DNA from 3 places in the Streptomyces sp. NPDC060184 genome. Region 2 is predicted to be linked to each of the others. Evidence: riboswitches for the same ligand, from Rfam matches in the RefSeq annotation. Region 2 holds a riboswitch; each other region holds the start of a gene.
What was found. A riboswitch is a leader RNA that binds a small molecule or an ion and turns the genes downstream of it on or off. The one in region 2 is predicted to bind cyclic di-AMP.

Region 1 (9,344 bases), on a different contig from region 2:
AGTCGCTGGCGGGATCCTTCTCGGTGAGCGCCTACGCGACGCCCGCCTCGCGCTGGCTGATAACCCCTGCCGACCCCTCGGTCGCCCGGGACCCGGCGGCGGCGCGCACCGCGCTCCTCGGCGGCGCGTCGGCGGCCCGTCCGGCGCCCGCGGCGGGCCCGGCGACGGGCGGTCCGCCGCTGCCCGGCGGACACGGGACGGTCCCGGTGCAGCCGGGCCCCGAGTCCGTGGCGGACGCCTCGCCGCTGCGGGTCGGCCACAGTGACGTCGCCAAACTGCGCGAGGCGGCCCAGGACGCGCGCCGCTGGGACTCCAAGTACGGCGGCGGGGACTGGCGTTCGTCGATGGTTCCGGAGTGCTTACGGGTGGACGCGGCGCCGCTGCTGCTCGGTTCGTACAGCGACGAGGTGGGGCGTGCGCTCTTCGGCGCCTCCGCCGAACTGACGCGTCTCGCCGGGTGGATGGCCTTCGACACCGGCCAGCAGGAGGCCGCCCAGCGGTACTACATCCAGGCGCTGCGGCTCGCCCGCGCCGCCGCCGACGTCCCGCTCGGCGGGTACGTCCTGGCGTCGATGTCGTTGCAGGCGACGTACCGGGGCTTCGCCGACGAGGGGGTCGATCTCGCGCAGGCGGCGGTCGAGCGCAACCGGGGTCTGGCGACGGCCCGGACGATGAGCTTCTTCCGGCTGGTCGAGGCGCGCGCCCACGCGAAGGCCGGGGACGCCCCGGCGGCCGGGGCGGCGCTGCGCGGTGCGGAGAGCTGGCTGGAGCGGTCGAGGCCGGGGGACGCCGATCCCTCGTGGCTCGGCTTCTACTCGTACGACCGGTTCGCCGCCGACGCCGCCGAGTGCTACCGCGACCTCAAGGCGCCCCGCCAGGTGCGCAGGTTCACGGAGCTGGCGCTGTCGAAGCCCACCGAGGAGTTCGTCCGCTCGCACGGGCTGCGGCTCGTCGTCTCGGCCGTCGCCGAGCTGGAGTCGGGCAACCTCGACGCCGCCTGTGCCGCCGGGACCCGCGCGGTGGAGGTCGCGGGGCGGATCTCGTCCGCCCGGACCACCGAGTACGTGCGCGATCTGCTGCACCGCCTCGAACCGTACGGGGACGAACCGCGCGTCGCCGAGCTGCGCGAGCGGGCCCGGCCCCTGCTGGTGGCCCCGGCCTGACGGCCCGGTGCGGGCCGTCCCGCGGCCCCGTCGCGCGCCGGCCGCCACGACCCGCGCCACGTCCCCGCCCCGTCCGGGGTTTGATCCGGTTGTCAGCGGGTCAGTGCACTATCGGGGTGGGAGGTGGCGTGATGAGGACGCACGCGGACTACGACTGCGACGTGCTGGTGATCGGCGGCGGGATCGTCGGTCTGGCGACGGCGTACGCGCTCACGCGCGCGGCGCCGGGCACCCGGGTCACGGTGCTGGAGGAGGCGCGCGACCCCGCCGGACACCTCGCGGGACCGGGCGGCGGGCTGATCCACAGCGGTGTCCACCACCGCAGGAGCTCCCTCACGGCCCGGTTCGCCGCGCGCGGCGGCGGCGAGATGACCGAGTTCTGCGCCCGGCACGGCATCGCCCACACCGTCGCCGGGAAGCTGATCGTGGCCACCGACCGCTCCGAGCTCCCCCGGCTGCACGCCCTCGCGCAGCGCGGCCGGGAGCACGGGCTGCCGGTGCGCGAGCTGGGCCCGGCGCAGATCTCGGAGTACGAGCCCGGGGTGCGCGGTCAGGCGGCGATCCGGGTCTCCACCACGGGCGTCTGCGACGCGGCCGGGGTCCTCTCGGCGCTGGCGCGCGAGGTCGCCGCCGCCGGGGCGGTCGTGCGGTGCGCGGCCCGGGTGACCGCCGTGGACCGGCGGCCCTGGGGCGTCGCCGCCCGCACGGCGGACGGGACGGTGGTCCGCGCCCGGGTCCTGGTCAACGCCGCGGGCCTCGGGAGCGACCGGGTGGCCCGGCTCGCGGGCGACGAGCCCGGCGTGCGCGTCGTACCCGTCCGGGACACGTACGTCGAGCTGCGCAGACCGGAGCTGGTACGCGGAGTGGTCCATCCGGTGCCGCACCCGGGGCACCCGTTCCTCGGGGCGCAGCTGGTCCGGGGCGTCGTCCGGTCCGTCGACGGCACGGTCCACGTGGGGCCGGTCGGCGCGACGGCGCCCGGGCGGCCCGTACCGTCGGCCCCTCCCGGCGGACTGCTCTCCGCGCTGACCCGGCCCGCCTCCTGGCGGACCGCGCGCCGGCCGGAGGGGTACGCCCGCGACGGGGCGCGCCTCGTCGGGGCCGGTGCTGTGGTGCCGGCGGAGCGGACGGACGTGATCGGGCGGACCGCCCGGGACGCGCACCCCGGGCATCCCTGGCAGGCGGGCCGGGCGGTCCGGGCGGGCTCGACGGGGGCGGTGGTGGCGGCCTCCTTGCGGCGGCTGCTGCCCGACGTGACCGAGGAGGACCTGGGACCGGCGCGCACCGCCGTGCGCGCCCAGGCGGTGCACGGCGACGGCACTCCGGTCGAGGACTTCCTGATCCGTGAGGCCCCGCACACCGTGCACGTGCTCCACACCCCCGCGGACGCCGCACTGGCCACGGCGCTGCCGGTGGGACGGGAGATCGCCCGGCGGGTGCTGGCTCAGGCGCAGGGGGCGGGGTGGAGTCCGCCCGCCGTAGAATCGGGGCATTGTGTCTGAGCAGCCCCTGAACCCCAGCACGGAGCCCGGCGCGCACGACGAGACCGCCGGGGCCCCCGCCATGAACGCAGCCGTGGACGCCGCAGCTGTGGACGCCGCAGCCGTGGACGCGGCGGCGAACGCCCCCGCGAGCACCCCCGAGGACACGGCCGCCGTGGACACGGCCGACGCGGAAGCGGCCGACGCCGCCGCCCGCCGGGCCGCCTCCTTCGACCGGCAGCGCCGGTTGCGCCAGGAGCCGCGCTTCCCCGGCGGCCCGGCCGCCGACCCGGCCGGCTCGCACCACGAGCGCCGCATCCGCAGCTTCCAGCCGCGCCGCAGCCGGGTCACGGTGGGCCAGCAGGACGCGCTCGAACGCCTCTGGCCGCAGTGGGGCTTCGACATCGACGGCCTGAGCGTGCTCGACCTCGACCAGATGTTCGGCGGGCTGCCGGTCGTGCTGGAGATCGGGTTCGGCATGGGTGAGGCCACCGCGCAGATGGCGGCGGACGACCCGGCCACGGGCATCCTCGCCGTCGACGTGCACACCCCGGGCCAGGGCAACCTCCTGCGCCTCGCCGACCAGGCCGGCTCGACCAACGTGCGGGTCGCCAACGGCGATGCGATCATCCTGCTCCGCGAGATGCTGAAGCCGGAGTCCCTCGACGGCCTGCGGGTGTACTTCCCCGACCCGTGGCCCAAGGTCCGCCACCACAAGCGGCGGCTGATCCAGCCGGACTTCCTGGACCTGGTGGCGGGGCGGATGAAGCCGGGCGCGGTGATCCACTGCGCGACCGACTGGGAGCCGTACGCGGAGCAGATGCTGGAGGTGCTCACCGCGCACCCCCGGTTCGAGAACACCCGGCCCGACGGCGGCTACGCCCCGCGTCCCGCGTTCCGGCCACTGACCCGGTTCGAGGGGCAGGGCCTGGACAAGGGCCATGTCGTCCACGACCTGCTGTTCGCCAGGGTCTGATTCGCCGGGGTCCGAGAGGGCCGGGGTCCGAGAGGGCCGGGAGCCCGCCCGGCCCCTCGCCCCGGGCCGGGCGGGACCTCCTGGTCGTCTGTCGGTCCCGCTCGTTAGGGTCGGGACATGTCCGCCGGGTCAGAGCAGCACCAGCAGTCCCAGCCCGCCGTGCCCGTGCTCGAGGAGCAGCGGATCGGCGAGATTCTGGGCGCCGTCCCGGAGCGTGCCCACTGGCGGTACCGCCCGCGCCGCGTCGGGATGGTGTGGCGCAGCAGGGCCTTCCGCGCGGGCGCGGTGATCGTCACGCTGGCCATCTGCGGGCTGCTCATCCTGGCGCTCGTGCGCAGGGAGACCGGCACCGAGGGGTTCCTCGTCGGTCTCGGGCTCGCGGTGCTGCCGGTGCCGCTCCTGATGACGGCGTTCCGCTGGCTGGACCGGGTCGAACCGGCGCCGTGGCGGAATCTGCTGTTCGCCTTCGCCTGGGGTTCGTGCGCGGCGGCGCTGGTCGCGATCGTCGCGAACTCCTACGCGACGTACCTGATAGCGAACCTCTCGGCGGACCCCTCGGGCGCCGACACCCTGGGCGCCACGGTCGTCGCGCCGATCGTCGAGGAGAGCGCCAAGGGCGCCGCCGTGCTGATGCTCTTCCTGTTCCGCAGAAGGGAGTTCAGCGGGGTCGTCGACGGGATCGTGGCGGCGGGCTTCACCGCGACCGGGTTCGCGTTCAGCGAGAACATCCTCTATCTCGGCAGTGCCTTCGGCGAGGACCGGCAGCTGGGGACGGTGGGAATCGCCTCGGTGACGGTCGGCACCTTCTTCGTGCGGATCGTCCTGTCGCCCTTCGCGCACCCGGTGTTCACCACACTCACGGGCATCGGCTTCGGCCTGGCCGCCGCCGGGCGGCTCCGCAGGGCCGGCCGGATCGCGCTGCCGGTGCTGGGGCTGCTGCTGGCGATGGGCATGCACGCCCTGTGGAACGGTTCGGCGACCTGGCGTCCGTACGGCTTCTACCTGGTCTACGGCGTCTTCATGATGCCCGTGTTCGGGCTGCTGACCTGGCTGGCGATCTGGTCGCGCAGACGGGAACTGCGGACGCTCACCGCCGAGTTCCCGGCGTACGCGGTGGCCGGCTGGCTCACTCCGGCCGAGCCGCTCGCGCTGGGCTCGATGCGTGCCCGGGGCATGGCGCGCGACCTGGCGCGGCACTGGCACGGGGCGTCGGACCGGGCCAGGGGCCGGGCGGCGGCCCGTGCCGTCGCGGAGTACGAGTCGTTCGCGACCTCGCTGGCCGCGCTGCGGCGGGACGCCCGGCGCGGTGCGGTGGGCGCCGACTTCGCGGCGCGCGAACAGGAGTTGCTGCACCACCTGTGGGAGCGCCGCGAGGTCGCCGCCCCCGCGCTGAGCCAGGCGGCCCGCAGCGTGTTCCGCCCCGCCGTCCACCGCCCGGTGCCCGTCCCGTACGGCGCCGGAGCCCACACGGCGCATGGCGCACATGGTGCGCACGCGGGACACCGGGCGCACGGAGCCCACGCGGCGCACGGGGCCCACGCGGCCCGGGGGTACGCGCCCCCGGCCCCCGCCCCCGCCCCGGCCCCGGCCCCGGCCCCGGCCAACGAACAGCCGCCTCCGCACCGGCAGTACGGCGGGCACAACCCCTATCTGCATCCGCCGCAGTAAGGCGTGCTCAGGCGGAGGCTTCGGTGAGCCGGTCCAGTTCCTCGTCGGTCAGCGCGAGGTCGGCGACCGCGAGCAGCGCGGGGAGCTGTTCGGGCGTGCGCGCCGAGGCGATCGGTGCCACGACCGTGGGGCGGGACGCGAGCCAGGCCAGCGCGACGGTGGCGATCTCGGCCCCGTGCGCCTCGGCGACGGCGTCGAGCGCGCTCAGCACCTTCCGCCCCCGCTCGGAGTCCAGGTGCGCGCCGGCCTTCTCGGCGCGGGCGCTCTCCACCCGGGTACCGGGGCGGTACTTGCCGGTGAGGAAGCCGGATGCCAGCGCGGAGTACGGGACCGCGCCGAGACCGGTCTCGGCGGCGAGGTCCTGCGCGGGACCCTCGTAGGTGGCGCGGGAGACCAGGTTGTAGTGCGGCTGGAGGGCGACGTAACGGGCCAGTCCCTCGCGCTCGGAGAACGCGAGGGAGGCGCGCAGGCGCTCGGGGCTGATGTTGGAGGCGCCGATCTCGCGGACCTTGCCCTCCTTCACCAGCTGGTCGAGGGTGGTGACGATCTCCTCCACCGGGACGCTCTCGTCGTCGTAGTGCGTGTAGTAGAGGTCGATGTAGTCGGTGTCGAGGCGCCGCAGCGACTCCTCCACCGCGCGCCTGACGGTGGCGGGTGCGAGCCCCCGGTACTCGGGGTGGGCACCGGCCTTGGTGGCGACGACGACGTCCGCGCGGTTGCCGCGGGACTTGAGCCACGCGCCGATGAGCGTCTCGGACTCGCCGCCCTGATTGCCGGGGGCCCAGGCCGAGTACGCGTCGGCGGTGTCGACGAAGTTGCCGCCGGCCGCGGTGTAGGCGTCGAGGACCGCGAAGGACTGCGCCTCGTCGGCGGTCCAGCCGAAGACGTTGCCGCCGAGGGCGAGGGGGAAGACCTCGGCACCGGCCGTGCCGAGCTTGCGGAGAGATGAAGTCATGAACGGTTCAACGGACCGGACGGAGGCCCGTATTCCGGTACAGCTCCGCTCGTGATCCCGGTACGGCTCCGATCGTGGCCGGCCCCGCCGGAGGCGCGCTCCTCGCGGGTACGCGGCGTCCGTGCTCCGGGGGGAGGGAGAACCGGCAGCCCTGACGTCCTGGGGGGGGGAAGAGCGGCAGGGCTGCCGGGGTTCGGTGGGCTCGGGGACGCGGAGCGTCAGACCGCGAGGCCCTTGTCGGTCAGCCAGGCCATCGGGTCGATGCCGGTGCCGTCCGGGGTGTGGACTTCGAGGTGGAGGTGCGGGCCGGTGACGTTGCCGGTGGCTCCGACGCGGCCGATGGTGTCGCCGGTGCTGACCTGCTGGCCGACGACCACGTCCATGGAGGACTGGTGGCAGTACCAGATCTCCGTACCGTCGTCGAGCTCCAGGACCGTGCGGTACCCGTACGAGCCCGACCAGCCCGCGGACTTGACCGTTCCGCCGTGCACGGCCTTGACCGGGGTGCCGGTCGGCGCGGCGAAGTCGAGCCCGGTGTGCTGCCCGGAGGCCCACATCGTGCCGGCCTCGCCGAAGGTGGAGGTGATCGTGTACGAGGAGGTGGGGAGCGCGTAACTGGCGGCGAGCTTGGCGAGCCTCTCGGCCTCGGCCTTCTTCGCCGCGGCCTCCTCGGCCGCCTTCTTCTCCGCGGCGGCCTTCGCCTCCGCCTCGCCCTGCTGCTTCTTCGCCTCGGTGGCGGCCTTGGTGGCTGCCGCCGCTTCCTCGGCCGCCTTCGCGTCCGCGTCGGCGGCGGACCGCTGCTGCTCGGCCTGCTGGAGGATGCGGGCGCGCAGGGCCTCACCCGCGTCGGTGGCACCCTGCTCGGTCTCGGCCGTGGTGAGCCCGGCCGTGGTGAACGGCGCGGCCGACACCACCGGCTCGGGGGTGTCGTCGGACTCGACCGCGGTGATCAGAGCGCCCAGCCCGGGGACGGACTTGGCATCCGGAAGGTTGTCCGCGAGCGAATCGGGAAGAGAGATGGAGACCGGCGGCTTGCTCTGCGCGGTGGCCATGCCGCCCGCACCGACAGCCGCGATGACGCCGACCCCGAGGACGGTGGAACTACGCGCGAGACCGCGCTGCTTGGCCACACGGTGCCGGCCGCGTACGGGGCGGAGGGAATCCTCGGTGGGGTTCCATTCCTCCCACGCCTTGTCGGAGTCGCCGGGGGAACCGAAACCGTCGAGCGTGGCAGAAGGTGACGGGGCTTCGGGGGCAGGCTGGTTGGACGCCACGGAGGCGCACTCCTTTCCTTCCTTCTCGCCTACCGGGTTAGCTGACGGGTTCGGAGCAGGAAGGTCTCCTACGGGCGCCTGACGTCTCCGAGGAGACACAGGTGTCCGATTCACCCCAAGAAGTGGTTCCCCGGTTCCCTTGCGGAATTCGGCGCTCGCGCACGGCGCCGTCTCTGACGACGGCTGGGACGACCGCGCTGCGTTATCGAACGTTAATAGACAGACGGCTCCGATTCCAAGCTGTTCCCCTTGATCATTCCCACTTCGGGGCGGGATTTACCAGGGCATATCACCACTCATCAGGGCGACTTACGGACAGCCGGAGCGCCCCCGCTTTTCTGACGGTGTGTCATATGTTATCGAGCGGCACCGCTCTGCTACGGACCGTCGCCGCGTCCGCCCGACGGGCCGGGGCGCACCCCGGGAAAACCACGGGAGGGGTCGGGAGAACCACGGGCCGGCTCGGGGAAGCCCCGGGGCGACGGCCGGCGGGCCCGCGTCAGCCGTTCCCGCGGCCCACGATCGGCACGGTGGTCCGGCGCTCCGGCTGGTCCTCCGCCGGCCGGGCGACCGCCAGCAGCGCCAGGTCGTCCGTCGAGCGGCCACCGGTGTGCAGCCGGACGTCGTCGGTGAGCGCCGTCAGCAGCTCGTCGGGGCCGGGGAAGATCCGCCCGCGCAGCCGCTCCGCCGGGTCGTAGAACACACCCGCCCGGTCGCGCGCCTCGGAAAGCCCGTCCGTGTAGGTCAACAGCGTCGCGCCCGGCGGGAGTTCCCACTCGTCCACCCGGTCCGGCCAGGCGCCCAGCGCCATGCCGAGGGGCAGCGCGGGCATGCTCGGCCGCAGCACGTCCAGCGCCCCTCCGGCATGGAGCAGCAGGGGCTCGGGGTGCCCCCGGTTGACGATCCGCAAGGTCGCCGAGCCCTCCGGGACCTCGGCGAGCACCGCGGTGACGAACCCCTCCACCGGGTCCAGCCCGCCGCGCCGCGCGGCGTCCCTGGCCAGGGCACGTTCCAGCCGCTGCGCCACCCCCTCCAGCGTCTCCTCCTGCTCGGCGGCCTCCCGGAAGGCGCCGATGATCACCGCCACCGCCTCGACCGCGTCGAGCCCCTTGCCGCGTACGTCACCGAGCACGAGGCGTACGCCGTACGGGGTGTCCGCGACGGCGAAGAGGTCGCCGCCGACGTACTCGTCCGCCTGCGCCGCCTCGTAGCGCGCGGCGACATGGAGCCCGCCGACCCGGTCGGCGGGGACGGGCAGCACCGCGCGCATGGCCGTCTCCGCGATGATCCGGGCCGAGGCGAGCTGCTCGTTGCCGCGCCGTACGACCCCGTTGATGACGAGCGCGAGCACGGCCGCGGTGAAGACGGTGAGCGTCTCGATGACGGGGACGATCTGCCCGATGGTGCCCACGTACACCCGCATCGCGATGACGGCGGCGAGCGAGGCGACACCGATCCGGATGGTTCCGGCCCGGGAGGCGAACGGCGCGGCGATCAGGGGGGCGGCGACGAACAGGGGCACCGCCGTGAAGCGGGGCGGTGAGGCGATGTCGAAGACGAGTCCGCCGGCGATGAGCAGGGCAGGCAGCATCCGCACGAAACGCCGGGCGCCCACACCCCCGGCCATCCAGCCATGCTCGTACAGCGGTTTCCCCACCTCTGCGCTTCTCCTGCCCTGTCCCGCCACGGCTGCGGAACCTACCGCGCCCTGCCCAGGCTGGCCCGAACCGCGCCGCGCGGCGACCCCTCGTCGTCCATAGGGGGGAGCGCACGACTCCCTTTCGAGCGCCCCCCAGCGCCGGTGTACGCCGGGTGGTCAGGACCGGC
Region 2 (9,344 bases):
GGCTGCTCCGCTGCTCCGTGAGGATGGTCCGTCTTGCCCGCTCCGGTCGCGCCGGGCGATGCCCGCATTCCGCAGATCCCGGTCATCGTGCTCGCGGGCTTCCTCGGCTCGGGCAAGACCACGCTCCTGAACCACCTGCTCCACCACCGGGCCGGCAACCGCATCGGCGTGATCGTGAACGACTTCGGGGCCATCGAGATCGACGCCATGACGGTCGCCGGGCAGGTCGGTTCGACGGTTTCGCTCGGCAACGGCTGCCTGTGCTGCGCGGTGGACGCCGGCGAACTGGACACCTATCTGGAGACCCTGACCCGGCCCGCCGTCCGCCTCGATCTGATCGTGATCGAGGCCAGCGGACTCGCCGAGCCGCAGGAACTCGTACGGATGCTGCTGGCGAGCGAGAACCCCCGGATCGTCTACGGGGGGCTGGTGCAGGTCGTCGACGCGGCCGAGTTCGACCGCACCCGGGAGCGGCACCCGGAGACCGACCGGCACCTCGCCGTCGCCGATCTGGTCGTGCTCAACAAGACCGACCGTATCGACGGAGCCGAACACGACCGGCTGCGTGCCTCGGTCGCCGCGCTGACCGACCGCGCCGCCGTCGTCTCCACCGAGCACGGACGGATCGATCCGGCGCTGCTCTTCGACCCCGCGCTCCGCCCGGACACGGAACAGGCGGCGGCCCGCCAGCTCACCTTCGAGGACCTGCTGGCAGAGGACGCATCGGCAGAGGACGCGTCGGCAGACGACCCACAGGCGGAGGGCCCGGAGGCGGAGGACCCGCAGGCAGAGGACCCGTCGGCAGGCCGGCCGGACTCCGCCGGAGCGGGGAACCACGCCGGTACGGGGAACCACCGCGGCACGGGGAACCACGGGAGCGCGGGGAGCCGCGCAAGGGCCCATCCCCACGCGGCGTACCAGAGCGTCGAACTCTCCACCGGTACGCCCCTGGACCCGCGCCGCTTCATGCGGTTCCTCGACTCCCGGCCGGAGGGGCTGTACCGGATCAAGGGCTTCGTGGACTTCGGCGCGGCCGATCCCCGCAACACCTACCTGCTGCACGCGGTGGGCAGGTTCCTCCGGTTCGTACCGCGTCCGTGGGGGCGTGGCGAACCGCGGCTCACCCAGCTCGTACTGATCGGATCGGGGTTCGACGCGAAGGCACTCCTGCGGGAACTGGAGGAGTGCCGGGTGCCGTCGACGGACGACCCCGGCCCGACCGTCGGCGCACCGGGCCCCGAGCCCCGCGACGCCGACGAGCTGGAACGCGCCATGTGGGGGGTGCTGCGTTACGTGGCCGACGACCGGCCCGCCGAAAAGGGCGGCGCGGACGCCGAGCCGGACCCGGCGTAACGAACACACCGGGCGCGCCGACCCGGCTCGCGGACGGGCCGAAGACGGGTGCGGGCGGAAGGCCGGGGCCCGCCCCCGCCTTCCGCCCGCACCCCGTCCACTTCCGGGAAGCCGCCCGCCCCCGCCTTCAGCGAAGCCGTTCGCTCCCGCGCCTACACCGGACCCGCGACCGCGGCGACCGGGTCGGTCATCGGGATGCCCGAGCCGTCGCGGCGCGGGTCGGGTTCCGGCAGCCGGGCCGGGGTGCCGTTCTGCTGTGCGGCCCGGGCGGGCAGGGGACCGGCCCAGGCGAAGACCAGCACGTCCTCACCCTTGAGGAACCGCTGGCACCGCACCCCACCGGTGGCCCGGCCCTTGCGCGGGTACTGGTCGAACGGTGTCAGCTTCGACGTGAACACCGAGTCGTCCAGCGTGCCGTGCGAGCCGGCCACCGTGAACACCGCCGCGTCCGCGGCCGGTTCGACCGCGGAGAAGGACAGCACCTCGGCGCCGTCCGACAGCTTGATCCCGGCCATGCCGCCGGCCGGACGTCCCTGCGGACGCACCTGGGCCGCCGGATAGCGCAGCAACTGCGCGTCGGACGAGATGAAGACCAGGTCCTCCTCGCCCGTACGCAGCTCCACGGCTCCGACGATCCGGTCGCCCTCCTTCAGGGAGATGACCTCCAGCTCGTCCTTGTTGGCCGGGTAGTCCGGCACGACCCGCTTCACCACGCCCTGCAGGGTGCCGATCGCCAGCCCCTGCGACGTCTCGTCGAGCGTGGTCAGGCAGATCAGGTCCTCGCCCTCCTCCAGCGTGAGGAACTCCGGCACCGGGGCCCCGCCCGAGAGGTTGGGCGCCGCGTGGGTGTCCGGCAGCTGGGGCAGATCGATCACCGCGACGCGCAGCAGCCGTCCGGTGGAGGTCACCGCCCCCACCTCGCCGCGCGCCGTGGCCGGTACGGCCGACACGATCACGTCGTGCTTCGCGCGCTTGCCGTCCTCGTCCTCGGCGACCGGGTCGGCGTTGGCCGTCCGGGCGAGCAGACCGGTCGAGGAGAGCAGCACCCGGCACGGGTCGTCCGCGACCTGCAGCGGTACGGCGGAGACCTGCGAACCCGCCGACTCCAGCAGCACCGTGCGCCGGTCGGTGCCGAACTTCTTGGCCACCGCGGCCAGTTCGGAGGAGACGAGCTTGCGCAGCTCGGCGTCGGACTCCAGGATCGTGGTCAGCGCCTCGATCTCGGAGTTGAGCCGGTCGCGCTCGCTCTCCAGCTCGATCCGGTCGAACCGGGTCAGCCTGCGCAGCGGGGTGTCCAGGATGTACTGCGTCTGGATCTCGCTCAGCGAGAAGCGCTCCATGAGCCGCTCCTTCGCGGCCGAGGAGTTGTCGCTGTCCCGGATGATCCGGATGACCTCGTCGATGTCGACGAGGGCGACGAGCAGCCCCTCCACCAGGTGCAGCCGGTCGCGCCGCTTGGTGCGGCGGAACTCGCTGCGCCGGCGCACGACCTCGAAGCGGTGGTCGAGGTAGACCTCCAGGAGCTCCTTGAGCCCCAGGGTGAGCGGCTGTCCGTCGACGAGCGCGACGTTGTTGATGCCGAAGGACTCCTCCATCGGCGTCAGCTTGTAGAGCTGCTCCAGCACGGCCTCCGGCACGAAGCCGTTCTTGATCTCGATGACCAGGCGCAGTCCGTGCGCGCGGTCGGTGAGGTCCTTGACGTCGGCGATGCCCTGGAGCTTCTTCGACGAGACCAGGTCCTTGATCTTCGAGATGACCTTCTCCGGACCGACCGTGAAGGGCAGTTCGGTGACGACGAGGCCCTTGCGGCGCGCGGTGACGTTCTCCACGGCGACCGTCGCCCGGATCTTGAACGTGCCGCGCCCGGCGGCGTAGGCGTCCTTGATGCCGCTCAGGCCGACGATCCGGCCACCGGTCGGCAGGTCGGGGCCAGGGACGAACCGCATCAGCGCTTCGAGGTCGGCGTTCGGGTACCGGATGAGGTGGCGCGCTGCGGCGACGACCTCGCCGAGGTTGTGCGGGGGCATGTTGGTCGCCATGCCGACCGCGATCCCGGACGCGCCGTTGACCAGCAGGTTCGGGTAGGCGGCCGGGAGGACGACGGGCTCCTGCTCCTGGCCGTCGTAGTTCGCCTGGAAGTCGACGGTGTCCTCGTCGATCGACTCCGTCATCAGGGACGTGGCGTCGGCCATGCGGCACTCGGTGTACCGCATGGCGGCCGGCGGGTCGTCGTTGCCGAGGGAGCCGAAGTTGCCGTGTCCGTCCACCAGCGGGAGCCGCATGGAGAACGGCTGCGCCATGCGCACCAGGGCGTCGTAGATCGACGCGTCACCGTGCGGGTGGAGCTTGCCCATGACTTCGCCGACCACGCGGGCGCACTTGACGTACCCGCGGTCGGGGCGCAGCCCCATCTCGTTCATCTGGGACACGATGCGGCGGTGCACGGGCTTCATGCCGTCGCGCGCGTCGGGCAGGGCCCGGGAGTAGATCACCGAGTACGCGTACTCGAGGAAGGAGCCCTGCATTTCGTCGACGACGTCGATGTCGAGGATCTTCTCCTCGAAGTCGTCCGGCGGCGGGGTTTTCGTGCTGCGGCGGGCCATCGCGGCTGCGACTCCTTCACAGATTCTGTCGGGCAACCTGAGGTTCTGACGCGGACCATTGTGGACCGCCCCGCCGACAGTGCCGACCTCGACCCGTCCCAAGCGGCCCGCCGGGACCCGCGGGGGCGCCCGTTCCCACGGGTTCCCCGGCCGTCGCCCACGCCGTGACGAAGCCCGTCACGGCGGTCGCGCGGGAGGCCGTACCGGAGCGCGGGACCATCCTTACGGACCGGCCCCGGCACGCGGGCGCCCGCACCGCGCGTCAACATCAGGCGTCAAGAACAAACCAACGAGCACAACATCGAAGGAACGGGAACTTCGCCAGGTACCCGTGCGCTTGCTTACAGTGGCAGGTCTGGCAGAAAGTCCAGTACCGCGATCGAAGGGACGTACATGCCCATGGGTCACACGGCCACCGCACAGGCCGGCTCCGGCGGCCTGACAGCGACCGAGCACCGTCTGGCCAATGGCCTGCGCGTGGTGCTCTCCGAGGACCATCTGACCCCGGTCGCCGCGGTCTGCCTCTGGTACGACGTCGGCTCCCGCCACGAGGTGGAGGGGCGGACCGGCCTCGCGCACCTCTTCGAGCACCTGATGTTCCAGGGATCGAAGCAGGTCAAGGGGAACGGCCACTTCGAGCTCGTCCAGGGCGCCGGCGGTTCGCTCAACGGCACGACGAGTTTCGAGCGCACCAACTACTTCGAGACCATGCCGACCCACCAGCTGGAGCTCGCGCTCTGGCTGGAGGCCGACCGGATGGGCTCGCTCCTCGCCGCGCTCGACGAGGAGTCGATGGAGAACCAGCGGGACGTCGTCAAGAACGAGCGCCGCCAGCGGTACGACAACGTCCCGTACGGCACCGCGTTCGAGCGGCTCACCGCCCTCGCCTACCCGGAGGGTCACCCGTACCACCACACGCCGATCGGCTCCATGGCCGACCTGGACGCGGCGACGCTGGAGGACGCGCGGACGTTCTTCCGTACGTACTACGCGCCCAACAACGCGGTGCTCTCGGTCGTCGGCGACATCGACCCCGAGGAGACCCTCGCCTGGATCGAGAAGTACTTCGGCTCCATCCCGTCCCACGACGGCAAGAAGCCCCCGCGCGACGGCTCGCTCCCCGGCACCATCGGCGGTCAGTTGCGCGAAGTGGTGCACGAGGAGGTCCCGGCCCGCGCGCTGATGGCCGCCTACCGGCTGCCGCACGACGGCACCCGCGAGGCGGACGCCGCCGACCTGGCCCTGACCGTGCTCGGCGGCGGCGAGTCCTCCCGGCTGCACAACCGGCTGGTGCGCCGTGACCGTACGGCGGTGGCCGCCGGGTTCGGGCTGCTGCGGCTGGCCGGCGCGCCCTCGCTGGGCTGGCTGGACGTCAAGACGTCCGGTGGCGTGGAGGTCGAGAGCATCGAGGCCGCGGTCGACGAGGAGCTGGCGCGGTTCGCCGCCGAGGGCCCCACGCCGGAGGAGATGGAACGCGCGCAGGCACAGTTGGAGCGCGAGTGGCTGGACCGTCTCGGCACGGTCGCCGGCCGCGCCGACGAACTCTGCCGCTTCGCCGTGCTGTTCGGCGACCCGCAGCTCGCGCTGACGGCCGTGGGGCGCGTCCTGGACATCACCGCCGACGAGGTGCGGAAGGTCGCCGCGGCCACGCTGCGTCCCGACAACCGTGCCGTGCTGGTCTACGAGCCGGTCGAACCGGCCGACGAGACCGGTGCCGAGGACGGCGCGGACACCGACGCCCACGAGGAGGCCGCCAAGTGAGCGACGCCACCGTGACTGGAGTATCCATGGACTTCCACCCGCAGCCCACCCCGGGTACCGCACGCCCCTGGGCCTTCCCGGCCCCCGAGCGCGGCACCCTGCCCAACGGGCTGACCGTGCTCCGCAGCCACCGCCCCGGCCAGCAGGTCGTCGCGGTCGAGATCCACCTCGAAGCGCCGCTCGACGCCGAGCCCGAGGGCTTGGACGGCGTCGCCACCATCATGGCGCGCGCCCTCTCCGAGGGGACCGACAAGCACAGCGCGGAGGAGTTCGCCGCCGAGCTGGAGCGCTGTGGCGCCACGCTCGACGCGCACGCCGACCACCCGGGCGTCCGGGTCTCGCTGGAGGTGCCCGCCTCCCGGCTGGCCAAGGCGCTCGGACTGGTCGCCGAGGCGCTGCGGGCCCCGGCCTTCGCGGACAGCGAGATCGAGCGGCTGGTGGGCAACCGCCTCGACGAGATCCCGCACGAGCAGGCCAACCCCGCGCGCCGTGCCGCCAAGCAGCTCTCCAAGGAGCTGTTCCCGGCCACCGCCCGGATGTCGCGCCCGCGTCTGGGCACCGAGGACACCGTGCGGCGGATCGACTCCGCCGCCGTGCGCGCCTTCTACGACGCCCACGTCCGCCCCGCCACCGCGGTCGCGGTCGTCGTCGGCGACCTCACCGGCATCGACCTGGACGCCCTGCTCGCCGACACCCTCGGCGACTGGTCGGGCGACGCCGGCAGCCCCCGCCCGGTGGCGCCGATCACCGCGGACGACACCGGCCGCGTGGTCATCGTGAACCGCCCGGGAGCCGTGCAGACGCAGCTGCTCATCGGCCGTATCGGCGCGGACCGGCACGACAGCGTGTGGCCCGCCCAGGTCCTCGGGACGTACTGCCTCGGCGGCACACTCACCTCGCGGCTCGACCGGGTGCTGCGTGAGGAGAAGGGCTACACCTACGGCGTACGCGCCTTCGCCCAGGTGCTCCGTTCCACGGCCGGCGGTGCGGACTCCGGCCCCGCCGGTGCGGCGATGCTGGCCATCAGCGGCTCGGTGGACACCGAGTCCACGGGCCCCGCGCTCGACGACCTCTGGAAGGTCCTGCGGACTCTCGCGGCGGACGGGCTGACCGACGCGGAGCGCGAGACCGCCGTGCAGAACCTCGTGGGGGTGGCCCCGCTCAAGTTCGAGACGGCCGCGTCCGTCGCGGCGACCCTCGCCGACCAGGTCGAGCAGCAGCTGCCCGACGACTTCCAGGCGCACCTGTACGCGCGGCTCGCCGAGACCGGCACCGTCGAGGCGACCGCCGCGGTGGTCAACGCCTTCCCGGTGGACCGGCTGGTGACGATCCTGGTGGGCGACGCGGCGCAGATCGCCGATCCCGTCCGTGCGCTCGGCATCGGCGAGGTGACGGTCGTGAACGGCTGACCGGCCGTCAACCACGGGCCGCGCACGTCCCGGCCGTGACCCCGGTGGGAGAGATCCCGCCGGGGTCGCGGTGTTTGTCCCCTTTGCCATGAAGCATGACTTTCTGCCCTGTGGGATGCGCTACAAAACCCCCTGTCCGTTTGGTGATCGAAAGCGCCGCGGCCTAGCGTCGATCCGGCTGTCCGTCGACTGTGTGCCGCACTCGCGGTGCCGGACAGTCATCGCCGAGTCCCCGTCAGGCGCGAGCCTGGGGAGCCGGGGACCCGTGAAGTCCCTGGGGTGAATCGGGCACCCGCGTCTCGTGAGAGGCGCGAACGCCCGTAGGAGACCTTCCTGCTCCGAACCCGTCAGCTAACCCGGTAGGCGAGAAGGAAGGAAAGGACCCGCTCCTCCATGGCGTTCACCCGTGCCACCGGGACGCATCGCGCCCCGGGCCGTCTGACGCGCTCCACCGCCAGGTTCGCCGGCGTCGCGGCGCTCGCCGCCACCGGCGTCGTCGGCTCGATGGCCTCCCCGGCCCTCGCCGCCGACTCCACCGTCCCGTCGCCCGGTACGACCGGCCTCATCGGGGCCGTGGTGCTCGGCGACTCCATCGCGGACCGGATAGCCGACCAGGCGGCGGCCCAGCAGCGCGGCGCGGAGGCCAGGGCGAAGGCCGCGGCGAAGGCGAAGGCCGAAGCAGCCGCACGGGCGAGGGAGGCACGCGAGGAGAAGGCGCGCGCCGCCCGCGCCGCCGAGCGCGCCCGCCTGAACTCCTTCCACCTGCCCATCGCGGGCTCCTACGTCAGCACCGGCTACCAGTCGAGCGGTTCGCTCTGGTCCTCCGGCAGCCACTCGGGCGTCGACTTCCACGCCGCCACCGGCACCCCCGTCCTCGCCGTGGGCGCGGGGACCGTCGTGGAGGCCGGCTGGGGCGGCGCGTACGGCAACAACATCGTGCTGCGGATGACGGACGGCACGTACACCCAGTACGGCCACCTCTCCTCCCTCGGCGTCTTCGTCGGCCAGCACGTCTCCTCCGGGGAGCGGATCGGCCTCTCCGGCGCCACCGGCAACGCGACCGGCCCGCACCTGCACTTCGAGGCGCGCACCGGCCCGGAGTACGGCACCGACATGGACCCCGTGGCGTATCTGCGGGCCCGCGGCCTCACCGTCTGAGCCCCGCCGCCGCACCGTCCCGGCCCGGTGTACCGCCGCCCGTCCCGCGGTACCGCCGTACGGGAGCGGTCGCGCACCCTCCTGATCGTCCCGACGCCCCGGCCCGTGCCGGGGCTTCGGCATATCACCCGAAACCCCTACGGCCGCCCGCTCCGCAGGCAAAAGATATGTGCGAATTCCGGTACGCCATCGGAAATTCACTCAGATTGCAATAGAGTCACGGTGCAGGCTTCGATCGGCCGCGTTTCGCGGGGATTAAGGCGGAGGTTCGGACATGCGCATTCCCGCGCACTCGGTATGCACGGCAATCCGTGACGACATCGTCTCGGGCGTCTACGAACGCGGCAGCCGCCTCACCGAGGAGCTTCTGGCGCGGCGCTACGGCGTCTCCCGCGTGCCCGTGCGCGAAGCGCTGCGGACCCTGGAGTCGGAGGGGTTCGTGGTCACGCGCCGACACGCCGGCGCCTGCGTCGCGGAACCGACGGAGCAGGAGGCGGCCGACCTCCTGGAGGTGAAGCTCCTGCTGGAACCGCTGGGTGCGGCCCGGGCCGCGCAGCGCCGCACCGAGGCGCACCTCAAGGTCCTGCGCGGACTGGTCAAGCTGGGGCAGGAGCGGGCCCGCCGGGGCGAGGGGGAGGACTTGCGCTCGCTGGGCGGCTGGTTCCACGAGACGCTCGCCCAGGCTTCCGGCAGTCCCGGTCTCATCGCCCTGCTGACCCAGCTCCGGCACAAGATCGCCTGGATGTACGCCGTCGAACAGCCGGTCCGCCCCGTCGAGTCGTGGGCCGAACACGGCGCCCTGGTGGACGCGGTGGCCCGGGGGGACGCGGAGCGGGCCAGGGGTCTGGCCGCCCAGCACGCGGAACGCTCGCTGGCCGCGCACCGGCCGCGGCGCCCGGCGCGGGCGGTGAAGCAGTCCCGGGTGAGCACTTTGCAACATCCCGTAAACACCTCGGGTGCCCGTCATTAACAATCGCGCCGTATACAAATAGCAGAGCGAATTGCAGCCGCTTTCTCGTGCTGTCGGAATTCCAGTCCTCACGGCTGCCCGGGAAATGAC
Region 3 (9,344 bases), on a different contig from region 2:
TCAGCCGCAGGCCGTGGGCGGCCCCCCGGTCGAAGTCGAGGCCGGGATTGGCCTCGGCGAAGTGGTAGTGCGAGCCGACCTGGACGGGGCGGTCGGCCGCGTTGAGGACGGTGATCCGGGTGACCGGCCGGCCCTCGTTGATCGGCACGGCCCCGTCCGCGTACAGGATCTCTCCGGGAATCACGGCGCCCCTCAGACGATCGGATCGTGGACGGTGACGAGTTTGGTGCCGTCCGGGAAGGTGGCCTCCACCTGGACGTCGTGGATCATCTCGGGGATGCCGTCCATGACGTCGGCGCGGGTGAGCACCTTCCGTCCGGACGCCATGAGTTCGGCGACGGTCCGCCCGTCGCGCGCGCCCTCCAGGATGTGCGACGTGATCAGCGCGACCGCCTCCGGGTGGTTGAGCCGGAGCCCGCGCGCCCGGCGTCTCCCGGCGACGTCGGCGGCCACATGGATGAGCAGGCGCTCCTGCTCGTGCGGGGTGAGTTGCACGCTTCCACCTCATCGTCTCGCGCCCGGTCGGGTCCCTGGACGCGGCGGAGCCGCCTCGGACGACGACAGCTCGTCGCCCGCCGATGCGGGCACACCGGCCAGACACCGCACGTTAGGGCGGAAGTTTTTCCGTCGCGTTAACTGGGCCGGTCACGTGGCGACACCGTCCGGTACGGGGGCACGGCCCCGGCGGGCCGGACCGTCCCCGGAACGGTCCCGCCGGCCTGCCCGCACCCTCCTCGCCTCGTATACGGCGCGCACCGGGCCGGGGCGCGCACCGCGTACCGGCCCGGGGGCGTCCGGGGGCCGACATGGTCCGGCGGTCGCACGGGTAGTAATCCAGCAGCCCGCCCTGCCCGGACCGGTGGGGGGCGGCCGTCGGGCGGGTCGCCGACGGCATCGCCGGTGACATCGGCCGTGACCCCTTCGTCCTCGACGCCGCAACCACCGCGCTCACGGCCCGTCCGGCCGCGTCGGGGAGCACCGCACCGCGTACCCGCCACAGCGCCCCACGAGGTGAGTCCCCATGCTGCCGCCGGAGTTGCCGTCCCTGCCCGCACTGACCCACGCGGAGGCCGAGTTCATCGACCGTTACCTCGCCGTCCTCGACCAGGTGGGCCGGATCAACCCGGCCCGGGGCAGCGACACCTACGCGGCGCTGCGGGCCGCCCAGGCGCTGGCCTCGCACGCCGCGACACTGCGGGACGCCTTGGCGCTGATGCACGAGCGCGGCGAGGACCGGATCCACGCGGCCACGCTGGCCCGGGCGCTGCGCGCGCTGGACGGGGAGCGGCGGGCGGGGCGGGTCTCCGTACCGCCCGGGAGAGCGAGTTGACGGGCCCGGTCCGCGCCGGAAGGCGACCGGCGCCCCCGCCTCGGCCCCGGCCCCGGCCACGGCGATGTCGGCCGATCATGTTCCGTACGCTCCTGAACATGAATCGCTCCACCGGGCCCCTGCGGCCCCTCACCCGGCTCGTCGGCGGGGACATATGCGCCTACGAGCCGACCGCCGACGCCTGGGGTGCTCTGTCGCCCGCCAGGGTCTTCCGGCCGTCGGCCGGGGACGAGGTCGTCGAGCACACCGCTCCCACCGGCCTTCATCAGGTCTTCTACACGACTCTGAGCGCTGCCGTCTGCGTAACGGCCGCGGGGACCGAACTCTGGCGGTCGGAGTTCGAACCCGAGTCGGACGAGCGGTTCGGGCACCGCCCCGGCTGCGCCCTCTCGTCCGACGGACTCACGGTCTGGGTCTACCGGCCCGACGCCATGGCCGGGCGCGACCGCCCGGACCAGTGGGTCGCCCTGGACGCGGGAACCGGAGCGGTACTCGGGCAGGCGGATCTGGACACGGTCGGGCACGGTGGTACCCAGCTCGCGCACCGGGCGAGCGGCGAAGTCCTCCTCGACGTGGGCGAGGGACAGGACGGATCGGTCATCCACCGGGCGTCGGTGTCGGGTGGGCGGATGAACCTCTTCCGCTATCCCTGGGACGACAGGGTTCTCATCGGTCTGTCGCCGGACGGGCGGCACTTCATGACGGTCGACCACTCCCAGACCGACATGGCCGTCCACGCGTACCCCGGCGGCGAAGTGACGTTCTCCCTCTCCGTCGAGGCCCTCGGGCACGATCCGGACGAGGTCTTCGTGGAGTGGAGCGGCGGCTACCTGGACCCGGACACCGTCGTCGTCACCGTCGTCGGCGAGACCGAGGACATGGAGGAGTGGTTCCGCCACACCCGCGTCGACGCGCGGACCGGCGAGGTCCGAGGCGTCTTCGACGCACACGGCGAGAATCCCTACGACATCCAGCCGCTCGGGGACGGGTCCTGGCTCACCGCCGGCCCGGACGGCCACCCGATCCGCCGGAGGACCCCGTAGGACTCGGCGACGGCGACCCCGCACGGGATCCGGGCCGGACCGGAGCCGTTTCTCCGCTTCCGGCGACACGCCCGTGATGAATTTCCGATTTTCCGCCCGTTCGGCGCAGGGTTTCGGCCCGCCGGGCCTCCCTCCCGATTTGCGCTCCCCGGTGCCCTCCCCGTGCCCCAAGTACCGCACTGCGCAGCCGCGGTGGAGGCGCCCGGGGTGCGCGCCCCCGGCCGCGCCGGACGCTCCCCCACTCTCCCGGCGCAACGTCGGCCGACCGTCCTCACCTCCTCTGCCACCTCGAAAATCCCGCACGGCCTGGGTCAAGATCCCTGGGACGACAAGCCCCCGCCACCCCGACGGGGCGGTCCGCGCGGACGCCGAGTCCTGCCGCCGAGCGGATGACGGGTCGACAGGAGTGGATCGGCAGGAGTGGAGGACCCGAGCACTACGGGCCGACCGGGCAACCGGCCGTCCCTCGGGGTGAAGCCGCGACATGCGGCCGGGCGACTTCGCCAGCCCGAACCCGACAGGTCATCTTTCACAGGCGGCTGACGAAGGGTTGCGCATGACTGCGCAGGTTCATGTCCCGTCTCTGCTCACCCGGGCCGGTACGGCCTCGGTCCTCACTCTGGCCCTCAGCTCGACCATGCTGGCCCCCGGCCTGGTCTCCGACGCCGAGGCCGCCGCCCAGTCGACGAAGGCGCTCCGGGTCGCCGCGTCCAAGAAGGGCTCCCCCTATCAGTGGGGCGCCACCGGCCCCCGGCGGTTCGACTGCTCCGGGCTGACGCTCTACTCGTTCAAGCGGGTCGGCAAGAAGCTGCCCCGCACGGCGCAGCAGCAGTACAACAAGACGCGCCACATCACCTCCTCGCAGCGCAGGAGGGGCGACCTGGTCTTCTTCCACAGCGGTCGCAGCGTGTACCACGTGGGCATCTACGCCGGAAACGGCAAGATCTGGCACTCCCCGAAGACCGGTGCCGTGGTGCGGCTGGAGCGGATCTGGACGAAGCGGGTCTGGTACGGACGGGTGCGCTGACGTACACCGGGCCCGTGCCGCCGGTGTGCGGCGCCCGGCCCGGACGCGGCGACGCGCGACGACCCCGCCGGGTCGCACGGCCGCCCCGTCCGGGCCGGGTGCGGCGTCAGCCCCGCACCGGTACGGACCACGGCAGCACGACCCACACGGTCTTGCCGCCGTCCTCGGTCGGAGTGACGCCGAACCGGCCGCCGCACTCCCTGGCCAGGACCCGGATGATCGCCAGGCCGCGCCCGTTGTCCCGTTGTACGGCCGGGGGCAGCCTTCTGGGCCACCGGGGGTGGCTGTCCGTCACCTCCAGCCTCAGTTCCTCGTCCCGGTCGAGCACCAGCCGCACCGTGAACGTGGGCGACTGGCCGAGTGTGTGCAGGACCGCGTTGGTCGCGAGCTCCGAGACGATCAGCAGGATCGTCCCGGTGTCCTCCGTGTCGTCGCGCATGCCCCACTCCGCGAGTACGCGGGCCACGTGTCTGCGGGCCGCGGACACCGACACCGGATCGCTCGGCAGGGTGACATGTGCTTCCTGATGATCTGCCATGGCGACGCCGTCCCTTTCCGCCCGGCCGACCCCTATCGGCCCGGATTGTGCCTGGCGCCAGAGTGCCACCGCCGGACCCCGCGCAAGCACGATCTGCCGAGATATGCATATATCTATCGCTCAATGCGGTGAACTCCGGCTCACCGGAGCTCGAACATTCGGCACACTGGCTTCCAGGTCGGCCGACGGAGCGGTCGGCCGTGCCGCGCCCGGCGGAAGGAGACCGGAATGGGCAACGGCCCCGTCGTGCGCCGTCGCAAACTCGGGGAAGAGCTGAGGAGTCTGCGCCACTCGTCGGGACTCACCAGCCAACAGGCGGCCTCGCTGCTCGGCTGGCACCAGTCGAAGGTGAGCAGGATCGAGACGGGCGCGAGCGGCGTGTCCCCGGCCGACGTCGGCCGGCTGCTCGACGCGTACGCCGTCGTCGATCCCGAACTGCGCACCCTCCTCTCGGCACTGGCCGGGTCGGCGGACGGCCGGGACACGGGCTGGTGGCACGCCTACCGGGGCGTCATTCCGCCGCAGTACCGCGACTTCATCGCTCTGGAGGCGCAGGCCGAGACCGCGAGGACGCTGGAGACCTCGGTGGTCCCCGGACTGCTCCAGACCGCCGACTACGCGCGGTCGGTCACCGAGTCCGCACTGGACGGCATAGCGGGGGACCATCTGGACGCCCTGGTCGAGGTACGGCTCGCCCGCCAGTCGGTGCTGCGGTGCGAGGCCCCGCTCCGGCTCACCGCCGTGCTCGACGAGGCGGTGCTGCGGCGCGAGGTGGGCGGGCGGCGCGTGATGCGCGCCCAGCTCGACCATCTCGCGCACATGTCGGAACTTCCGCACGTGGAGATCCAGTTGGTTCCGTTCAGCGCCGGTGGGTACGTCGGACTGACCGGCCCCTTCGTCATCTTCTCTTTTCCGACAACTTCGGCTCTGGATGTGGTCGTTCTCGACCACTTGACGCGTAGTCACTATCTGGAGCGGAAAGAAGATCTGGAGGCGTACGGTTCCGCCTTCCGCACCATGCGGGAACGCGCACTCTCGCCCGAGCGGTCGCGGGACCTCATCACGGCGATCGGCCGCCAGGACGCGGGCCGCGCGTAGCGCCGTCGGCCCGGCAGCGTCCACCGACCCGAAGGAGCACCATGCCCGAACGCCCGGCACCGCCCGCCGTCCCGTGGCGCCGCAGCAGTCGCAGCACCGGTATGAACAACTGCGTGGAGACGGCGGTAGTCGGACCGACCCTGCTCTCCGTGCGCGATTCCAAGGACGTGGACCGGGCCCGTCTGTCCTTCTCCGCACCCGCCTGGAGCGCGTTCGTGTCCGGTCTCCAGGACCCCGGCACGGACGGGGCGCGGGGCTGAGCGCACCGGACCCGGGACCGCCGCGAGCGCACCGGCCGCGGCGCCCCGGGCGGGCCTCCGCTCTCCGGTCAGGCGGTGCCCCTCGGAGCCGTACGGACGATCGTGTCCAGGGCGGTGTCGACGCGGTCGTCCGTCAGGTCGGCCCGGGCGGTGAGCCGCAGGCGCGAGACGCCGTCCGGGACCGACGGCGGGCGGAAGCATCCCACCGCGAGGCCGGCCTCCCGGCAGTCCGCCGCCCAGCGGACCGCCGACTCGGGGGAAGGCGCCCGCACGGAGACGACGGCGGCGTCCGGGCGGGCCGCACTCAGCCCCTCCGCAGTCAGCCGCTCGTACATCCGGGTGGCGACCTCGCGCACCCGGACGGCGCGTTCCGGCTCCCTGCGCAGCACCGCGAGGCTCGCGAGCGCGGCCCCGGCGGAGGCGGGTGCCAGCCCGGTGTCGAAGATGAACGTACGGGCCGTGTTGACGAGATGACGGATCACCGACGCGGGTCCCAGGATCGCGCCGCCCTGGCTGCCCAGGGACTTGGAGAGGGTGAGCGTGGCCACCAGCCCCTCGTCGCCCGCCAGCCCGCAGGCGGCCGGGGCGCCCCGGCCGCCCGCTCCGAGCACCCCGAGACCGTGCGCGTCGTCGACGACCAGTCCGGCGCCCGTGCTCCGGCAGACGGCGGCGAGGGCGGCGAGCGGGGCGGCGTCCCCGTCGACGGAGAAGACCGAGTCGGAGACCACCAGCGCCGGTCCGGTGCGGGACTCCAGCGCCTTGCGGACCGCCTCGGGGTCGGCGTGCGCCACCACCTCGGTCCGCGCGCGGGCCAGTCGGCAACCGTCCACGATCGAGGCGTGGTTGGCCGCGTCGGAGACGATGAGGCCGTCGGCGCGGGAGAGAGCGGTGAGCGCGGCCAGGTTCGCCGCGTAGCCGGAGGAGAACACCAGGGCTGCCTCGAAGCCGCAGAAGTCGGCGAGTTCGCTTTCGAGTTCCGCGTGGAGGTCGGTGGAGCCGGTGACCAGGCGTGAGCCCGTGGCGCCCGCACCCCACTTCCGGGCCGCCCCGGCCGCCGCCCCGGTCACCTCGGGGTGCCGGGTGAGCCCGAGGTAGTCGTTGCTCGCGAGGTCCAGTACCTCGGTTCCGGCAGGTCGCGGGCGCAGCGTGCGGACGAGTCCGGCGGCGGCGCGGCGGCCGGACTCCTCCTCGGTCCAGTCGAACGGGGTGAAGGCCATCGGGGGGTCCCTTTTGTAGGCAGCTCACAGAGGGTAGCCGGGGGCGCAGCCGGTCAGGGTGTGGCAATACACACACATGCTCCCTCTCTCTCCTGTCGGGTTCCTCCTTGGCCGATGGCCGTGGTGTGCGTCAGGATCGACGCCATGGACCTGTTGAGCACGCTGGTGGACAAGGGGTTGCGGCGCGAACTGCCGACCCGTGAAGAAGCGCTCGCCGTACTGGCGACCTCCGACGACGAACTGCTCGACCTGGTGGCCGCCGCGGGCAGAGTGCGACGGCAGTGGTTCGGCCGCCGGGTGAAACTCAACTACCTGGTCAACCTCAAGTCGGGCCTGTGCCCGGAGGACTGCTCGTACTGCTCGCAGCGGCTCGGCTCCGAGGCGGGCATTCTCAAGTACTCCTGGCTGAAGCCCGACGAGGCGTCACGCGCGGCAGCCGCCGGGGTGGCCGGGGGCGCCAAGCGGGTCTGCCTGGTGGCGAGCGGCCGGGGCCCCACCGACCGTGACGTGGAGCGGGTCTCCCGGACCATCGAGGCGATCAAGGACGAGAACGAGGGCGTCGAGGTGTGCGCCTGTCTCGGCCTGCTCTCCGACGGGCAGGCGGAGAAGCTGCGTTCGGCGGGTGCGGACGCCTACAACCACAACCTCAACACCTCCGAGGCCACCTACGGCGACATCACCACCACCCACACCTATGCCGACCGGGTGGAGACCGTGCGGCATGCCCAGGGGGCGGGGCTGTCCGCCTGCTCCGGGCTGATCGCGGGCATGGGCGAGAGCGACGAGGACCTGATCGACGTGGTCTTCGCCCTCCGCGGGCTCGACCCCGACTCCGTGCCGGTGAACTTCCTGATCCCGTTCGAGGGCACTCCGCTCGCCAAGGAGTGGAACCTGACGCCCCAGCGGTGCCTGCGGATTCTCGCGATGGTGCGGTTCGTCTGCCCGGACGTGGAGGTGCGGCTCGCCGGTGGCCGTGAGGTACACCTGCGGTCGATGCAGCCGCTCGCGCTGCACCTGGTCAACTCGATCTTCCTGGGTGACTATCTGACCAGTGAGGGGCAGGCGGGGCAGGCGGATCTCGACATGATCGCCGACGCCGGGTTCGAGGTGGAGGGCGCGGACACCACGACGCTGCCCGGCCACCGGGCCACGGCCGGCGCGGGCGCGGGATGCGGGGGGCATGCGGACTCCGACGGCTGCGGCGGCGCGGCTGAGGGCGGCGGTTGCGCCCCGTGCGGCGGGCCCGTCGCGGCGCAGGAGGTGCCCTCCGACGCCCCCGCGGAGGCGTCGGGCGCGGGCTCCGTCTCCGCCGCCGCGGCGCGTACGGACCTGGCGGCGCGCGGGGATCAGGCGGCGCGCGGGGATCAGGGGGCGCGTACGGACCTGGTGGCCGTGCGCCGACGGGGTGCGGGTACGGATCTCGCTCCCAATGCCTGAGGCGTACGTTCCGGGGCCGGCCCACTCCGCCCAGCCGGCCCCCGGTGGCCGGTCCGCTTCCGGTGGCCGGTCCGCTTCCGGTGGCCGGTCCGCTACCGGTGATCGGTCCGCTACCGGTGGCCGGTCCGCTTCCGCCGATGCCTCCGGGGACGTCGGCTCCCCCGTACGGACGTCCCCGCCCGCCCCCGTCCTGACGCCCGAACGGCTGCGCTCGCTGGACCGGGCCCATGTCTGGCATCCGTACGGGCCCATGCCCGGCCGGCAGGAGCCGCTGATCGTGGAGTCGGCTTCCGGTGTCCGACTGCGGCTCGCCGAACCGGTCCTCGGGCAGGGCGAGTTGGTGGACGGGATGTCCTCCTGGTGGTCGGCGGTGCACGGTTACAACCACCCGGTCCTCAACGGGGCAGCGCGTGGACAGCTGGAGCGGATGAGCCATGTGATGTTCGGCGGGCTCACCCACGAGCCCGCCGTCCGGCTGGCCGCCCGGCTGGTGGAGATCACACCGGCCCCCCTCCAGCACGTCTTTCTCGCCGACTCGGGCTCGGTCTCCGTCGAAGTGGCGGTGAAGATGTGCCTCCAGTACTGGCGTTCGGCGGGCCGGCCCGCCAAGCAGAGGCTCCTGACCTGGCGCGGCGGCTACCACGGCGACACCTGGCAGCCGATGTCGGTGTGCGACCCCGAGGGTGGGATGCACGAGCTCTGGTCGGGGGTACTCCCCCGGCAGATCTTCGCGGACGCCCCGCCGGACGGCTTCGACGCGGAGGTGGACGCGGACTACGCCGGGCATCTGCGCGAGCTGATCGCCCACCACGCCCACGAGCTGGCCGCGGTGATCGTGGAGCCCGTCGTCCAGGGGGCCGGGGGGATGCGGTTCCACTCGCCCGGGTACCTGCGGGTGCTCAGGGAGGCGTGCGACGCGCACGACGTGCTGCTCGTCCTCGACGAGATCGCGACCGGATTCGGCCGCACGGGGCGGCTGTTCGCCGCGGAGCACGCCGGGATCTCCCCGGACGTGATGTGCGTCGGCAAGGCACTGACCGGCGGCTACCTCACGATGGCGGCGACCCTGTGCACGACCGGCGTGGCCGAGGGCATCTCGCGCGGCGAGGTTCCCGTACTGGCACACGGCCCGACCTTCATGGGCAACCCGCTCGCCGCGGCGGTCGCCTGCGCCTCCGTCGACCTGTTGCTCGGCCAGGACTGGCAGGGCGAGGTCGCGCGGATCGGCGCCGGGCTGCGGACCGGTCTGGCCGGGGCCGCCGGGCTGCCGGGGGTCGTGGATGTGCGGGTGCTGGGCGCGATCGGGGTCGTACAACTCGACCACGAGGTGGACATGGAGGCCGCGACCCGGGCGGCGGTGCGCGAGGGGGTATGGCTGCGGCCGTTCCGGGACC

Region 1: it holds a riboswitch for cyclic di-AMP, as region 2 does, so the genes downstream of both, ACFWEE_RS00065 (M23 family metallopeptidase) here and ACFWEE_RS12155 (M23 family metallopeptidase) in region 2, are expected to answer to the same signal.
Region 3: it holds a riboswitch for cyclic di-AMP, as region 2 does, so the genes downstream of both, ACFWEE_RS29630 (C40 family peptidase) here and ACFWEE_RS12155 (M23 family metallopeptidase) in region 2, are expected to answer to the same signal.

The regions. Positions count from the first base shown of each region.
Region 1 covers NZ_JBHWYX010000001.1:13,998-23,341, forward strand. Annotated here, with positions in the region: gene ACFWEE_RS00040 (sporulation protein) at 1-1,163, shown strand, start outside; gene ACFWEE_RS00045 (FAD-dependent oxidoreductase) at 1,295-2,665, shown strand; gene trmB (tRNA (guanosine(46)-N7)-methyltransferase TrmB) at 2,658-3,620, shown strand; gene ACFWEE_RS00055 (PrsW family intramembrane metalloprotease) at 3,738-5,288, shown strand; gene ACFWEE_RS00060 (aldo/keto reductase) at 5,296-6,243, opposite strand; gene ACFWEE_RS00065 (M23 family metallopeptidase) at 6,462-7,517, opposite strand; cyclic di-AMP (ydaO/yuaA leader) riboswitch at 7,529-7,681, opposite strand; gene ACFWEE_RS00070 (PP2C family protein-serine/threonine phosphatase) at 8,017-9,144, opposite strand.
Region 2 covers NZ_JBHWYX010000014.1:55,628-64,971, reverse strand. Annotated here, with positions in the region: gene ACFWEE_RS12175 (CobW family GTP-binding protein) at 34-1,353, shown strand; gene ACFWEE_RS12170 (DNA topoisomerase (ATP-hydrolyzing) subunit A) at 1,506-3,956, opposite strand; gene ACFWEE_RS12165 (M16 family metallopeptidase) at 4,350-5,717, shown strand; gene ACFWEE_RS12160 (M16 family metallopeptidase) at 5,744-7,126, shown strand; cyclic di-AMP (ydaO/yuaA leader) riboswitch at 7,339-7,507, shown strand; gene ACFWEE_RS12155 (M23 family metallopeptidase) at 7,520-8,284, shown strand; gene ACFWEE_RS12150 (GntR family transcriptional regulator) at 8,559-9,254, shown strand.
Region 3 covers NZ_JBHWYX010000061.1:18,944-28,287, reverse strand. Annotated here, with positions in the region: gene ACFWEE_RS29650 (urease subunit beta) at 1-184, opposite strand, end outside; gene ACFWEE_RS29645 (urease subunit gamma) at 193-495, opposite strand; gene ACFWEE_RS29640 (hypothetical protein) at 1,022-1,330, shown strand; gene ACFWEE_RS29635 (hypothetical protein) at 1,429-2,373, shown strand; cyclic di-AMP (ydaO/yuaA leader) riboswitch at 2,823-2,901, shown strand; gene ACFWEE_RS29630 (C40 family peptidase) at 2,930-3,400, shown strand; gene ACFWEE_RS29625 (ATP-binding protein) at 3,507-3,938, opposite strand; gene ACFWEE_RS29620 (helix-turn-helix domain-containing protein) at 4,167-5,036, shown strand; gene ACFWEE_RS29615 (DUF397 domain-containing protein) at 5,078-5,296, shown strand; gene ACFWEE_RS29610 (8-amino-7-oxononanoate synthase) at 5,365-6,513, opposite strand; gene bioB (biotin synthase BioB) at 6,658-7,950, shown strand; gene ACFWEE_RS29600 (adenosylmethionine--8-amino-7-oxononanoate transaminase) at 7,943-9,344, shown strand, end outside.